4 regions of the Rhizobium leguminosarum genome follow, and region 2 is predicted to be linked to each of the others. Evidence: predicted binding sites of a transcription regulator. Region 2 holds the regulator's gene; each other region holds the start of a gene.
The links. The regulator PhoB, encoded in region 2, activates phosphate uptake and scavenging genes when phosphate is short. The targets are predictions, from matches to a motif close to TGTCATNNANCTGTCAT.
Positions count from the first base shown of each region.

Region 1: BA011_RS11845 (PhoX family protein) is a predicted target of PhoB. The motif match lies at 1,959-1,975, and genes of this name have one in related genera.
Region 3: phnC (phosphonate ABC transporter ATP-binding protein) is a predicted target of PhoB. The motif match lies at 2,000-2,016, and genes of this name have one in related genera.
Region 4: pstS (phosphate ABC transporter substrate-binding protein PstS) is a predicted target of PhoB. The motif match lies at 2,963-2,979, and genes of this name have one in related genera.

Region 1 covers NZ_CP016286.1:2,359,023-2,362,875, forward strand. Annotated here, with positions in the region: gene BA011_RS11845 (PhoX family protein) at 1-1,885, opposite strand, end outside; gene BA011_RS11850 (hypothetical protein) at 2,179-2,463, shown strand; gene ilvC (ketol-acid reductoisomerase) at 2,579-3,598, opposite strand; gene BA011_RS11860 (TetR/AcrR family transcriptional regulator) at 3,648-3,853, opposite strand, start outside.
Region 2 covers NZ_CP016286.1:4,631,728-4,635,580, forward strand. Annotated here, with positions in the region: gene pstA (phosphate ABC transporter permease PstA) at 1-324, shown strand, start outside; gene pstB (phosphate ABC transporter ATP-binding protein PstB) at 340-1,155, shown strand; gene phoU (phosphate signaling complex protein PhoU) at 1,200-1,913, shown strand; gene phoB (phosphate regulon transcriptional regulator PhoB) at 2,048-2,731, shown strand; gene BA011_RS22550 (GcrA family cell cycle regulator) at 2,979-3,512, opposite strand.
Region 3 covers NZ_CP016286.1:4,229,738-4,233,590, reverse strand. Annotated here, with positions in the region: gene phnK (phosphonate C-P lyase system protein PhnK) at 1-612, shown strand, start outside; gene phnL (phosphonate C-P lyase system protein PhnL) at 643-1,350, shown strand; gene BA011_RS20530 (DapH/DapD/GlmU-related protein) at 1,347-1,964, shown strand; gene phnC (phosphonate ABC transporter ATP-binding protein) at 2,084-2,926, shown strand; gene phnD (phosphonate ABC transporter substrate-binding protein) at 3,000-3,853, shown strand, end outside.
Region 4 covers NZ_CP016286.1:1,413,633-1,417,485, reverse strand. Annotated here, with positions in the region: gene BA011_RS07175 (Na/Pi cotransporter family protein) at 1-1,528, opposite strand, end outside; gene pstS (phosphate ABC transporter substrate-binding protein PstS) at 1,642-2,733, opposite strand; gene BA011_RS07165 (bifunctional ADP-dependent NAD(P)H-hydrate dehydratase/NAD(P)H-hydrate epimerase) at 3,081-3,853, opposite strand, start outside.

The DNA.
Region 1 (3,853 bases), 2.3 Mb from region 2:
ACGGGCGGCCATGGCCTGGCCAGTCCTCGCCGCCATCGCCAGGATGCTGCACGGCGACGAAGGCGGTTTCGTCATCCGGTGTGAAGAGCGGGCCGCACATTTCGGCACCGACCGGCACGCGGAAGAACAGTTTCGAGGTGGCGCGCGCCGCACCTTCCGTATCGACGGCCCACAGACCGTCGGTGCGGCCGGTGGCCTTGTTGTTGTTGCCGTCGGTCGAAACCCAAAGGCGGCCGGCAGCATCGACGGCGCAGTTGTCGGGCATGCCGAACCAGCCGTTCTTGGTCGTCTCGGTTGAAAAGGTCGCACCGACGGCGGCAACCGAGGGATCGCCGCACTTCAGGAGCACTTCCCACTTGCCTGATGTGGCAGTGAAGTCGCCGTCGTTTTCAGAGATTTCGATGATGTGGCCGAAGGCGTTTTCCGCGCGCGGATTGGCGGCATCCACCTGGTCGGCCTTGCGGCGGGTGTTGTTGGTCAGCATGACATAGACCTTGCCGTTGACGCTGTTCGGCTGGACGTCTTCCGGGCGGTCCATCTTGGTGGCGCCGAGCGCGTCACCGGCGCGACGACATTCGATCAGCACATCGGCCTGGCTGGTGAAGCCGTTTTCCGCCGTCAGCGGGCCTTGGCCGAAGACCAGCGGCAGCCACTGCATGGTGCCGTCCTCATTGAACTTGGCGACATGGAGCGTGCCGCTGTCGAGCAGGTTCATGTTGGCGGCGCGATCATTCGGGTTGAACGCTGCTGATGTCACGAACTTGTAGACATAGTCGAAGCGCTCGTCGTCGCCGAGATAGAAGACGACTTTGCCGTTCTTGGCGACGATCGACTCGGCGCCCTCGTGTTTGGTGCGGCCGAGCGCGGTTCGCTTCTTCGGCGCCGACGTCGGGTCCATGACGTCGACCTCGACGATCCAGCCGAAACGGTTCGGCTCGTTCGGCTCTTTGGAAAGATCGAAGCGGTCGTAGAAATTGGCCCACTCGTAGGCGCCTTCCGGAACGCCGTAACGCTTATAGTTCGGGGCTTCCTTATGACCTTCCGGCAGCGCGCCGGAGAAATAGCCGTGGAAGTTCTCTTCGGCCATGATGTATGTGCCCCAGGGCGTGACGCCGCCAGCGCAGTTGTTGATCGTGCCGATGGCGCGGGTGCCGGTCGCGTCGGCACTGGTCTTCAAGCGGTCGTTTCCGGCGGCGGGGCCGGTAATTTCCATCGGCGTGTTGGCGGTGATGCGGCGATTATACTTGCCGTCGGCGACGACCTGCCACTTGCCACCCATCTTGCGGATCTCGACGATAGTGCCGCCGTGGGCCGCCATCTCGACATCCACCTGCTCCTTGCTGAGCGCGCCCTGCTTGATCTTGCCGTCGATCACCTGGACGAGGCCGGGAAACATCAGGTGCGGGTTCGTGTATTCATGATTGACGACGAGCAAGCCATGTTCGGACGAACCGTCGAGCGGAATGAAGCCGACATAATCGTTGTTGTAGCCGAACTGCTTGCTCTGTGCATCGGCCGTCTGCTTCGCCGGATCGAATTGCGGGGCACCCGGCAGCACGGCATCGCCCCAGCGCAGCAGAATATCGGCATCATAACCTTCAGCGATATGATGCTTGTGATCGACGCCGGCCTCCACTTCGGAGAAGTTGAAGGCAGAGCCTTTATTGTCTGCAGCGCGCGCCTCGTCCGCGCTCATCAGCGCGATCGGGCTTACCGTGGCTGCAATGGCGGAAACGGCAAGCGAGCCCTGCAGAAAACTGCGGCGTGAAAAACGCTTGCCGATGATTTCACCCATCGTCGGATTGGCGCTGGTGTTGTGGCCGTCACCATCCGCGTCTTCGAGCTGAGTCGTCGGGAAAATCCTCTGGGAAAGATGCTCGTTCATCCAATGCCTCCACGGTTAAAAACTGGTGTCAAATTGTCTTGTTTTAGATCCGTTCTAAACCTAGAGGCACGATATTACGGTTTTGCGACAGGAACGTCTTGGGGATGCTGTTCTCTCTCTCTCTCTCTCTCTCTCTCGCGCGCGCGCGCGGAAGCGACACGGCTCAATGAAGGCCAGACCGGGCATTGCCGTGGTCGGCACGTTGCCACCGCCCTATGATTCCTGCGTCATGAAGATGAGACAATGGATCGCTCGATGAGCTCTCCGACACGAATGAGGCTTTCGAGCGCGCCTTGACCGGTCCCTATGCCGGGTTTGCGACGCCTCAGGTCCACCAGATGCGTGGCCATGCCACGGTCCAGGGAGGCCTCTCGTGTCGCGCAGAGGCATCAAGCCTCGCCGCCTCGCAAGGCTTTGGCGAGCTGGACGACCCGGACGGCTGGATTGTTCTCGCACGGCTGCGCGCCGGCTCGGCAACGGGTCGCGTCTTTTGGGACGCCTGCGATCTCGTCATCATGGCTCCGGCCGCTGACGTTGCAGCCCGACGCTTCGACCGTTGCGTGCTCTTGTCCGGTTAGCCCGGCGCAAGCGGAAAGCCGCTACCGATGGCAACGGCTTGGCAGGACGACATGCACGGAGGATAACCGCAAAGCGCGCCGCATGAACCAGGTTCGATGCGGCGCGGAAAATCGCTTAGTTGACCGACTTGTCGACCAGCTTGTTCTTGCCGATCCAGGGCATCATGCCGCGCAGCTTCGCGCCGACTTCTTCGATCGGGTGGCTGTCGTTCAGGCGGCGGATGCCCTTGAAGCGCGAGCCGCCGGCGCGGTATTCCTGCATCCAGTCGGACGTGAACTTGCCGGTCTGGATGTCCTTGAGGACGCGCTTCATCTCGGCCTTGGTCTCGGCAGTGATGATGCGCGGACCGGAGACATATTCGCCCCACTCGGCCGTGTTGGAGATCGAGTAGTTCATGTTGGCGATGCCGCCTTCATAAATCAGGTCGACGATGAGCTTCACTTCGTGCAGGCACTCGAAATAGGCCATCTCAGGCGCGTAACCGGCTTCGGTGAGCGTTTCGAAACCGGCGCGGATGAGCTCGACGAGACCGCCGCAGAGAACGACCTGTTCGCCGAAGAGGTCGGTTTCGCACTCTTCGCGGAAGTTGGTTTCGATGATGCCTGAACGGCCGCCGCCGACGCCGCAGGCGTAGGAGAGAGCGAGTTCAAGCGCATTGCCGGAAGCGTTCTGGTGAACGGCAACGAGGCAAGGAACGCCGCCGCCCTTCTGGTATTCGCCGCGAACCGTGTGGCCCGGGCCCTTGGGTGCGATCATGACGACGTCGACCGAAGCCTTCGGCTCGATGAGGCCGAAGTGAACGTTGAGGCCGTGAGCGAAGGCGATGGCTGCACCATCGCGGATGTTGCCGGCGATGTCGGCCTTGTAGATGTCGGCCTGCAGTTCGTCCGGGGTCGCCATCATCATCAGGTCCGCCCAGGCGGCAGCTTCGGCAACCGTCATGACCTTGAAGCCATCGGCTTCGGCCTTCTTGACGGTCGGCGAACCGGCCTTGAGTGCGATGACGACGTTCTGGGCGCCGCTGTCCTTGAGGTTCAGCGCATGGGCACGGCCCTGCGAACCATAGCCGATGACGGCGACCTTCTTGGCCTTGATGAGGTTGAGATCGGCATCACGATCGTAATAGACGCGCATTTGAAGTTCCTTCCCTTTGCTTGTCTTGTTGACTGTCATTAAAGCGGAATCAGCCGAGAACCGGTATCTCCGCCAGAACCTTGTCCGTGCCATAAAGCCGGAGGAAGGCGGTGACCGCCCTCTCCGCCTGGCGTGCGGTATCCTTGAGGCCTGGTTCGCCGAGCAGCATGCGCACATGCAGGTCGGAGACAACAAGGCCGTAAAGCGTGTGATAAGCCTCGTCGGCATCGGAAAAACGCAGGAGCCCTGCCCTTT
Region 2 (3,853 bases):
TCGAAGATGCAGATGGTGTTCCACCATGTGCTGCCGCTCGCCATGCCGGGCATCCTGACCGGCACGATCATCGGCCTGGCGCACGCGCTCGGCGAAACCGCGCCGCTGCTGCTGATCGGCATGGTCGCCTTCGTCGCCAACGCGCCGACGACACCGCTCGATCCCTCGACGGCTCTGCCCGTACAGGTCTATATGTGGGCCAACGAGGCAGAACGTGCCTTCGTTGAGCGTACTTCGGGTGCCATCATCGTCCTGCTCCTGTTCCTGATCGTCATGAACATGGGCGCCATCCTCTTGCGTCGTCGCTTCGAGCGCCGCTGGTAAACGGAGTTACACATCATGAACATGTTGACGGAAGCTGCAGTTGAAAAGGCGCTGGATCAGAAGATGAGCAACGTCCCTTATAAGATGATCGGAAAGGATGTCTCGGTTTACTACGGCGAAAAGCGCGCGCTTTTCGATGTGAACCTGAACGTCCGCGAAAACACCGTAACCGCCCTGATCGGCCCGTCCGGCTGCGGTAAGTCGACCTTTCTGCGGTGCCTCAACCGCATGAACGATACGATCGACGGCTGCCGCGTCACCGGCAAGATCACGCTTGATACCGACGATGTCTATGATCCCGATATTGACGTCGTCGAACTTCGCGCCCGCGTCGGCATGGTCTTCCAGAAGCCGAACCCGTTCCCGAAGACGATCTATGAAAACGTCTCCTACGGCCCGCGCATCCATGGCCTTGCCAAGTCGAAGGCCGACCTCGACCAGATCGTCGAAACCAGCCTGCAGCGCGCCGGCCTCTGGAACGAGGTCAAGGACCGCGTGCATGAATCCGGCACCGGCCTGTCCGGCGGCCAGCAACAGCGCCTCTGCATTGCGCGTGCCGTCGCCGTCAGCCCTGAAGTCATCCTGATGGACGAGCCCTGCTCGGCGCTCGATCCGATCGCCACCGCCAAGGTCGAGGAACTGATCCACGAGCTGCGCGAGAACTACACGATCGTCATCGTCACCCACTCCATGCAGCAGGCCGCGCGTGTCTCGCAGCGCACCGCCATGTTCCACCTCGGCAATCTCGTCGAGGAGAACGACACCGACAAGATGTTCACCAATCCCGACGATCCGCGCACCCAGGACTACATCATGGGTCGCTTCGGTTGATTTTGGCGACACCAAGCCTTCCCGTTATTCGAGGATAAAGCCCCATGGCATCGACACATATTTTTTCTGCCTACGATGATGATCTGAAGTTCCTGTCCAGGCGGATTTCCGAAATGGGCGGCCTGGCCGAGCAGATGGTCAGCGAAGCCGTCCGCGCCCTCGTCAACGGCGATACCGCGCTGGCGCAGAAGGTCATCTCCGACGATGTGATCCTCGATCACGCCGAACGCGAAATCGGCGACAAGGCGATCGTCACCATCGCCCGCCGTCAGCCGATGGCCTCGGACCTGCGTGAAATCATGGGTTCGATCCGCATCGCCGCCGATCTCGAACGCGTCGGCGACCTCGGCAAAAACACCGCCAAGCGCGTCATCGCCGTCCAAAGCACCGGCGTTCCCCGTAAGCTCGCCCGCGGCCTCGAGCATCTGTCCGAGCTGGCGCTCGTCCAGCTCAAGGAAGTGCTCGATGTCTACACCAATCGTTCAGCCGACAAGGCGAATGCGATCCGTGAACGCGACAACGAGATCGACGCGATGTACACCTCGCTGTTTCGCGAACTCCTGACCTACATGATGGAAGATCCGCGCAACATCACCAGCTGCACGCATCTTCTCTTCTGCGCCAAGAACATCGAGCGCATCGGCGACCATGCCACCAACATCGCCGAGACGATCTTTTACATGACGACAGGCGCACAGCCGGAAGGCGATCGTCCGAAGGACGACAGCGCCAACACCGTCGGCGCGGTCACGGAATAACCGCCCGCATAGTTAGTTGCGTGCGCGCCCGTCCGGGGCGCGCAAAGAGGTCGCAGCCAATTTCTGAATTTGCGCAGGATGAATTGCTTAAATCACCCCTGATTTAAGGATGATGCGCGAGGAGACCGACACGCATGATCCCGAGAGTTGCAGTTGTTGAAGACGAGGAAGCCCTCAGCGTGCTTCTTCGCTACAATCTCGAAGCGGAAGGCTTCGAGGTCGATACCATCCTTCGTGGCGACGAAGCCGAAATGAGGCTTCAGGAGCGCACGCCCGATCTTCTCATCCTCGATTGGATGCTGCCGGGGGTCTCCGGCATCGAGCTCTGCCGGCGCCTGCGCATGCGGCCGGAAACCGAGCGACTGCCGATCATCATGCTGACGGCGCGCGGCGAGGAGAGCGAGCGCGTCCGCGGATTGTCGACGGGCGCCGACGATTATGTCGTCAAGCCCTTCTCGACCCCCGAGCTCGTTGCCCGCGTCAAGGCGATGCTGCGCCGCGCCCGTCCCGAGGTGCTGTCGACGGTGCTGAAATGCGGCGATATCGAGCTTGACCGCGAAACCCATCGCGTCCATCGCAAGAGCCGCGAAGTCCGCCTCGGCCCCACCGAATTCCGCCTGCTGGAATTCCTGATGTCGTCGCCGGGCCGGGTCTTCTCCCGCTCGCAGCTTCTCGATGGCGTCTGGGGCCACGATATCTATGTTGACGAGCGCACCGTCGACGTCCATGTCGGCCGCCTGCGCAAGGCGCTGAATTTCTCCAACATGCAGGACGTCATCCGCACCGTCCGCGGCGCCGGTTATTCGATGGAAGCCTGAGGGCTTCCATATGAGCCTGCTGACAAATCCCTGGCAAAACCTGCGACGTCATCCTCGGCTTTGTGCCGAGGATCTGCACACGCCAAGTTAAGTATTTGAAAATAAAGTTTTTCCGTCAAAGCAATTGAGGTGATCAGATGCTCGGCACAAGGCCGAGCATGACGGAGGAACCTGAGCTCACATCCACTCGCATAAAAAAACGGGCCACTCGGCCCGTTTTCTGCATTCTAACGATGGTTGCCCGCGTTCAGCTGGCCCGCGCCGCTGCCCGGCGGCGTTCATTCACCGGCTGGTAGGCGAGCTTCTGGTGATAGCCGCAATAAGGCGAATTGTCGGGGGACTCGCAGCCGCAGAAATGGAAGTCGTCCTTCAGCGGATCGCCGACCGGCCACTTGCAGGTGCGTTCGGTCAGTTCCGTCAGGCCGAGGCGGCGCGAAATCGGCACCACCACGTTGCCTCTCGGCACGTATTCCATTTCCTCGATCGTTTCGATCTCGATCTCTTCCTTCAGCATCGTCGCGCCCTGCTGGCGGGTGACGGTGCGGGTCGTGATCCGCGAGGTGTAGTTCGGTGCGCGCGGCGCCGATGTGTTGCGCTTCGGCGTTCGCGCCGCAGTGTTGGTGCCGCCGGCCTTGGCACGGCCGGGAAGGCACAGCCGGTGCACTTTGCCGATGACCGCGTTTCTGCTGACCCCGCCAAGTTGTGCCGCGATCTGGCTGGCGCTCAGTCCTTCGGCCCAAAGCTTCTTGAGTTTCTCGACCCGCTCGTCTGTCCAGTTCATGCCCTGTCTCCACCTTTTGCGTTGGTGATGGCAGAATCCCTCACCGTTGTCCCGGGAGCTCCGAAACAAGAAACGCTTGATCAATTTTGGTGACTAGTTCCGCCGCATGCAGTCTAGTAATTGATCTTTAACCTAGTGTGAGCCTGACTCCGTGACAAGAGTCGCATGAATCCGGATGAATCGAATTCGTAGTTTTCCCCAACTTGCTGCCCCTGCGTGTCATTTCTGCAATAATGCCTGTTGATGACTGAAAATGCCGCTGTACACCCTTGCTGCATACGCTAAGGGCGCAGTTTTGTTGACATTGCAGCGCGAAAAGGAAATAGTGCCACTCGCCGCCG
Region 3 (3,853 bases), 400 kb from region 2:
CTGCTGCCGAGCATCGGCAGCGTCGAATATCACATGCGCGACGGCAGCTACCGCGACCTCTATCGCATGAACGAGGCTGAGCGGCGCTTCCTGATGCGCACAGACTGGGGCTTCGTGCACCAGAACCCGGCCGATGGCCTGCGCATGACCGTTTCTGCCGGCGCCAATGTCGGCGAACGGCTGATGGCGATCGGCGACCGGCACTACGGCAAGATCCGCGCTTCGGCGATCGACTGGCTCGAACGCGTCGAGATCGACGCCGACCGCATCGACGACCAGCCGCGCGCCTTTTCCGGCGGCATGCGCCAGCGATTGCAGATCGCCCGCAACCTCGTCACCGGCCCGCGCCTCGTCTTCATGGACGAACCGACCGGCGGCCTCGACGTCTCGGTGCAGGCACGCCTGCTCGATCTCGTGCGCGGCCTCGTCAACGATCTCGGTCTCTCGGCCATCATCGTCACCCACGATCTCGCCGTCGCCCGCCTTCTCTCGCACCGGATGATGGTGATGAAGGACGGCTACGTCATCGAACAGGGGCTCACCGACCGCGTGCTCGACGACCCGCGCGAACCCTATACGCAGCTGCTCGTCTCCTCGATCCTGCAGGTCTGAGCGCACGGTCCGAACCAGAAAGAAGAAATCATGGCAACGCCCCTCGTCGTTTCCGAAGTCTCGAAGAGCTTCACGATGCATCTGCGCGACGGCATCAAGCTACCCGTCGTTTCCGACGTCGCCTTCTCCGTCGCTTCGGGCGAGTGCGTCGTGCTCGGCGGCCCGTCGGGCATCGGAAAGAGCTCGCTGCTCAAGATGATCTACGGCAATTACGCCGTCGACACCGGCCAGATCCTCATCCGCCACGACGGACGCATCGTCGATCTCGCCTCCACCGATCCGCGCACCGTGCTCAACGTCCGTCGCAATACGCTTGGCTATGTCAGCCAGTTCCTGCGCACCGTGCCGCGCGTCGCGGCGATCGACGTGGTTGCCGAACCGCTGGTGGCACGCGGCGAGGACGCCGTCACGGCGCGGGAAAAGGCGGGCGCCCTGCTTGCCAGGCTCAATCTGCCGGAAACGCTCTGGCAGCTTCCGCCCGCCACCTTCTCCGGCGGCGAGCAGCAACGCGTCAACATCGCACGCGGCTTCATCACCGATCACACGATCCTGCTTCTCGACGAACCCACAGCCTCGCTCGATGCCAGGAACCGTGCCGTCGTCGTCGGCATGATCGCGGAAAAGAAGAAGGCGGGTGTGGCCCTTCTCGGCATCTTCCACGACGAGGAAGTGCGCGAAGCCGTCGCCGACCGCATCCTCGACGTCCAGCAATTCTCACCCAGAAAGATCGCTGCATGAGCCGCAAGCTGGGCATAGAGCCCTACTTTCATGAAACGGCATCCGTCAGCGCTTCCACTTTCGGGCGCTATACCGAGGTCTCTGAACGCTGCCGCATCAGCGAGGCCAGCTTCGGCGACTATTCCTACATCATGCAGGATGGCTCCGTCTGGTGTGCGACGATCGGCAAATTCGTCAATATCGCCGCCGCCGTGCGCATCAACGCCACCAACCATCCGACCTGGCGCGCGACACTGCATCACTTCACCTATCGCGCCGCCGACTACTGGCCGGACGGCGACGTGGAAACGGACTTCTTCGCCTGGCGGCGCGCAAACCGCGTGACGATCGGCAACGACGTCTGGATCGGCCACGGGGCGACCATTCTGCCGGGCGTCAGCATCGGCAACGGCGCAGTGATCGGAGCCGGCGCCGTCGTCTCGAAGGACGTCGCGCCCTATACGATCGTTGGCGGCGTACCGGCCAAACTCATTCGCGAGCGCTTTCCAAGAGAGGTCGGCGAACGGATGGACAGGCTTTCCTGGTGGGATTGGGAGCATGACCGGCTGCGCCAGGCGCTCGAGGATTTTCGCAACCTGGACGCGGAAGATTTCCTGTCCCGCTACGGCGGTTAAAACCCCCGATATAGGGGCGAAGAATTGTGACAGGACTTACACAAATATGACATGCGAGGTTCATCAAGCGGGACTAATGCGATGCTGATCAAGGCATGGATTGCAAAGGGAAGAGCATGATGTTCGAACTGAAGAATGTCACACGTCGTTTCGGAAAAAAGCTTGCCGTCGATTCCGTCACGCTCGACATTCCTCAGGGCCAGATGGTCGGCATCATCGGCCGCTCCGGCGCCGGCAAGTCGACGCTGCTGCGCATGATCAACCGCCTTCAGGAGCCGAGCTCCGGCTCCGTTCATTTCGCCGGCGTGGAGGTCTCCGGGCTTCGCGGCCAGGCGCTGCGCAACTGGCAGCGCGACTGCGCGATGATCTTCCAGCAGTTCAACCTGGTGCCGCGCCTCGACGTTCTCACTAATGTCATGCTCGGTCGCCTCAACCACCGCTCGACGCTTCTAAGCCTGCTCAACATCTTCACCCGCGAGGAACGCGTGCATGCCATCGCAGCACTCGAACGCCTCGGCATCGAGCAGACGGCGCTGCAGGCAGCCGGCACGCTTTCCGGCGGCCAGCAGCAGCGCGTGGCGATTGCCCGCGCGCTGATGCAGAACCCGAAAATGGTTCTTGCCGACGAACCGATCGCCTCGCTCGATCCGCTGAACGCCAAGATCGTCATGGATGCGCTACGCGATATCAACGAACGCGAGGGCATCACCGTCATCACCAACCTTCATACGCTCGATACCGCCCGCAACTATTGTGAGCGCATCGTCGGCATGGCCGGCGGCCGCGTCGTCTTCGACGGCCAGCCTTCGGAGCTAACCGCCGAAGCGGTGAAGGAAATCTACGGGACCGACAAGGATGGCGCCGGCATCGACGAAACGCTGACCTCGACCAGCCTCGAATCCAAGCGCCGCGCCGAGAATGTCTCATCCGGCAGGGTGGCCAAAGCAGCCGCCGTGCACTGACCCGTTTCCGGCCGACGGGACAACGGTCGGAAAACCAACTGACAAACAAACCATGTCACAAAAGGAGACTTCCATGTCTGCATTCCGCAAGATCCTGATGGCAACCATTGCCGTCGCCGCCCTCGCCGGCAATGCTGCTGCCCAGGACGTCAAGGTCCTCCGCATCGGTCTCGATGGCGGTGAAAACGAGGCCGACCAGGTTCGCCGCACCGAGTGCGTCAAGCCGGGCCTGATCGCTGCCACCGGCGTTTCTGAAGTTCAGCTCTTCCCATCGCCGAACTACAACGGCGTCATCCAGGGTCTCCTTGGCGGCACGATCGACCTCGCCGTCATGGGCGCCGCCTCTTACGCCGCGGTCTATATCAAGGATCCGAACGCCGTTACCCCGGTACTGACCACCAAGCAGGCCGACGGTTCGACCGGCTACTACTCGATCATGGTTGCCCGCAAGGATTCCGGCATCAAGACGCTCGCCGACGCCAAGGGCAAGAAGCTCGGCTTCGCCGATCCGGACTCTACTTCCGGCTATCTTGTTCCTAACGTTGCCCTTCCGAAGGACACCGGCGCTCCAGTCAAGCAGTACTTCTCTGAAACCGGCTTCGGCGGCGGCCACGAGAACCTCGTTCTCGGCGTTCTCGACAAAAAGTTCGACGTCGGGACCACCTTCGGTTCCGGTCAGGGCGACTGGGCGCAGGGCTACTCCTCCGGCAACCTGCACCAGATGGTCACCAAGGGCCTGCTCGACATGGACGATATCGTCGAAGTCTGGAAGTCGCCGCTCATCCCGAACGGTCCGCTGATGGTTTCTCAGAAGCTGCCGGCCGACATCCAGAAGAAGGTTACCACCTACTTCGCCGAACTGCCGAAGACAGACAAGAGCTGCTTCGAATCGTTCACGGGCGGCGGCTACGTTGACTGGGCGCCGGT
Region 4 (3,853 bases), 1.8 Mb from region 2:
CAAGCGCCAGTGTCTGAGCCCGAAGTTCGGTGACGGTGGGAAGGCTGACATGGCCGGCCGGCATGGAGGGACGAACCACGCCGTAGTCGGGCATGATTTCCTGCAAAGAGGCATCGAGCTTGCTCAATGCCTGGTTGACGATCGCCAACGCGGGCTCGCTGAATTTTTCACGCTTCACGCGACGGGCGACCTGATGCATCGATTCCGTCAATGCAGCGGTGAAATCGGCCTCCTCGATCAGGCTGGCAACCAGATCGAGTTGCTCGTAAGGAAGATCCTCCTTCATCAGCGAGGCGGTGTAGTCGCGAATGTCGCGGCTGAGGATATCGGTGGCGAGATAATGTTCGCCAGGATCGGATGGCGCCGACTTGGCAGACCGGGCAATATCCAGGAACATCGCGCCGGCCTGCAGATGCCGCGCGGTCTCCTGCTGGACGGCCGGAACCGCCCGCGCGAAATCGCTTGTGAGCCTGCGGTCGAGGAATTTCGGCGTCGAATAATCTTCCACATCCTCCGCATCGGTGCGGCCAATACGCGACAAGACACGTTCGAACACGCTGACGAAAGGAAACAGCAGCGCCGTATTGAAGACGTTGAAGAAGGTCGAATAGAGACCGACAGCGACCGGGACCAGCGGAAATGTCTCCTTGCCCTCGATGACGACCGGAACGCCGGGATCGCCGCCGAACCATTGCATCGCCCATGCCAGAACGTCGATCGAGACGAAGAACAAGGGCACGGTGATACAAACGCCGATAATGTTGAAGGACATATGGGCATAGGCAGCGCGTTTGGCGTTCTTCGACAGGTTGATCGAGGCAATCCAGGAGGTGATCGTGGTTCCGAGATCCGCACCCAGCGAGAAGGCAACCGCCGTCGTCCAGTCAAGGACACCGGCCGCGCCGAGCCCCATGACGATACCAATCGTCGCCGACGAGGAGTGGATCATCGCAGTGACGCCGGCGGCGATCAGTACGCATTTGATCAGGTTGTAATAGGAGTCGGCGGTCAACGTCGACAGAACGTCCATGACCTCCGGTATGTTGCGCAGCGGCCGAAGGCCGCCGGTCATCAGATTGAGACCGTAGAAAATCAGCGCGAAACCCATGCAGGCAAGCGCGACGTTGCGGACGCGCTCGCTCTTAGCAAAGCAGTAAACCAGCGAAAAAACACCCGCAAAGATCAGGCCAAGTGGACCGAGCGGCAAGGCGATCAAGCCATTTCCGAGCGTCGTTCCGATATTGGCGCCCATGATGACGCTGATCGCCGGACGCAACCCGACAACGCCGGCATTGACGAGGCCGACGACCATGACCGTCATTGCCGTCGATGACTGGATGACCCCGGTGATGAGCGTTCCCGCGATGACGCCCTTGATCGGCGTGCCTGCAGCTCTCGCGAGAAATGCGCGCATCTTGTTGACGGAGAGTGCCTGGATGCCATTCGACATGAACTCCAGACCGAGCATGAATATCCCCAGCCCGCCGATCACAGGCACAAGAATATCCTTGAAAATGTCGATGTTCACTAGCCTTACCCCCTTAGCGCCAAAATGGCGCGCTTCAACGACGCCCCCGCGTCTCACATGCCCGATTTCATATGGTCGGGGTGTCCCGACCGCGTATCATGCGCGCGAACGAATTACTGGCTCGCGGACGCATCATGCTTCAGCCAGTATTTGACGATCTGACTGACGAGCTGCGGCGGCAAAGGCACGTAGCCCAGCGCTTCGGCATCCTTACTGCCTGTCTCGAAGGCCAGACGGAAAAAATCATGCACGCGGCGATAGCGATTGGGCGCCTGTCCCTTCATGGGAACGACGGCAAATGTCGCCCCGCTGATCGGATAGACCGCCTCTCCCGGTTGATCCGTGAGCGACACCGAAAAATCTTTCGCTTCATCCCATGAGACGGTGCCGGCGGCGGCCCGCACGCCGTCCGGTCCCGGTTTTACGAACTGGCCCGATTTGTTTCGAACGGCCGCATAGGGCAGGTTTGCACGCTCGACCTGGCCAAAATCGGCATAGGCGATCGCCCCCTTGGTTGCCTGCACCGCGCGAATGAGATCCCCGGTTCCCTCGACACTCGTCCCCACAGGCCAGGCGATCAGCGTATCCGCTCCATGTGCCGCCTTCCATTCCGGGCTTGCCGAGGACAGGAATTCGGTGAACATGAAGGTGGTGCCTGATCCGTCCTTGCGCGTAACCGGGCTGATTTTCTGATCGGGAAGGCTGATCTCCGGGTTGATCGCCTTGATGGCAGGGTCAGCCCACGACTGGATCTTGCCGAGATAGATATTCGCAAGCAGCGGGCCAGTCAGGTTGATGCGGCCCTTGTCGATACCGTCAAGATTGACGGCAATCGCCACGCTGCCGAGCACGATCGGAAACTGCTGGCGGCCATGCTTCAAAAGCTCGTCGTGGGAGACAGGCACATCGGTTGCAGCGAAATCCAGCTCCGGCTGATCAAGGCGCATCAGACCTGCCAGCGAACCGACGAGCTCGTAATCTACCGTCCAATCGGGTGAGCTGAAGTCGCCGTCATCCATCCGCGCCTTCTCGTAGATTTCGGCCCACTTCGCGATGATGGGTGCCGCGAATGTGGAGCCGGCGCCGCGAATGGGCTCGGCCATGGCTGCAGGAGCGATGAAGAGCGAACCGACAACTGCCGCAAGTCCGCCAAAGCCGGCGGCGGCGGTCGTCACTCTGTGGACTTGCCGAAAAAAACGTTCCATCGGCGCTTCCCCTCGCAACCGTTGACTGCGCACTTCGATCAGAATTCAAACCAGATCAACTCAGGGACCAGCCGTATGAACCCGTGGTCCAGCCGACAGGAATTCCTGCCACCACTAAGTATTTCCATTCATTAACATTTTAATGACAGTTTAGTTTTGCGGGTTGCTGATTCTCGGCGAAGGACATTCTTTGGCTGATCGATGTCGCTCTAAAAATTCGAAATAAAACCGTCACTCAACTGACACATCGGCCGCATTTACAATGGTAAAACAACGCGGCCCGCGCTACGGCCAGACCGACGGTGCGGATTGCTTCTGCGTTCGAGGTGCAAGAGGATGCGGCAGCGCTAAAGCGGCAATACCTCGGCGGCAAGCTCCTCCGCCGTCAGCCCCTTGCCGGCGCGTTGGCCGGCCTCGCCATGCAGCCAGACGCCGGCAGCCGCGGCCTCGAAGGCCGGCAGGCCCTGGGCGAGCAAGCCGCCGATGATGCCGGCAAGCACGTCGCCGGAACCGGCGGTGGCGAGCCAGACGGGAGCGTTGGTATTGATCAGCGCACGTCCATCAGGCGCAGCAATGACGGTATCGGCTCCTTTGTAAATGATCGCGGCATTGGCGCGGCGGGCGGCGGCCACAGCCTTGTCCACCTTGCCGAGCGCGTCGTCGCCGCCGATATCGGGAAAGAGCCGCGCAAATTCTCCCTCGTGCGGCGTCAGCACCAGACGCGGCTCACCCCGGAAAAGATCAAACAGCTGTTGCGGATCATCCTTAAACGAGGAGATGCCGTCGGCATCGAGCACCAGATGACGATCGGCAAGGGCCGAGACGAAGCTACGCGCCCTGGCGCCGATGCCGAAACCGGGGCCGAGGACGAAGGTCTGCAGCCGCTTGTCGGAGAGCCAGTCGCCGAGATCGGCCTCATCGTCGATGGCATGCAGCATGACGGCGGTCAGATGCGCGGCATTGGCGGCCATCGCCGCGCGGGGGGCGGCGATCGTCACCAGGCCGGCGCCGGCCTTCAGGCCAGAGATTGCCGATATGCGCGCCGCACCCGTCTTGTCGGCCTCACCTGAGAAGACGACCAGATGACCGCGCTTGTATTTATGGGTTTCCAGATGCTCGG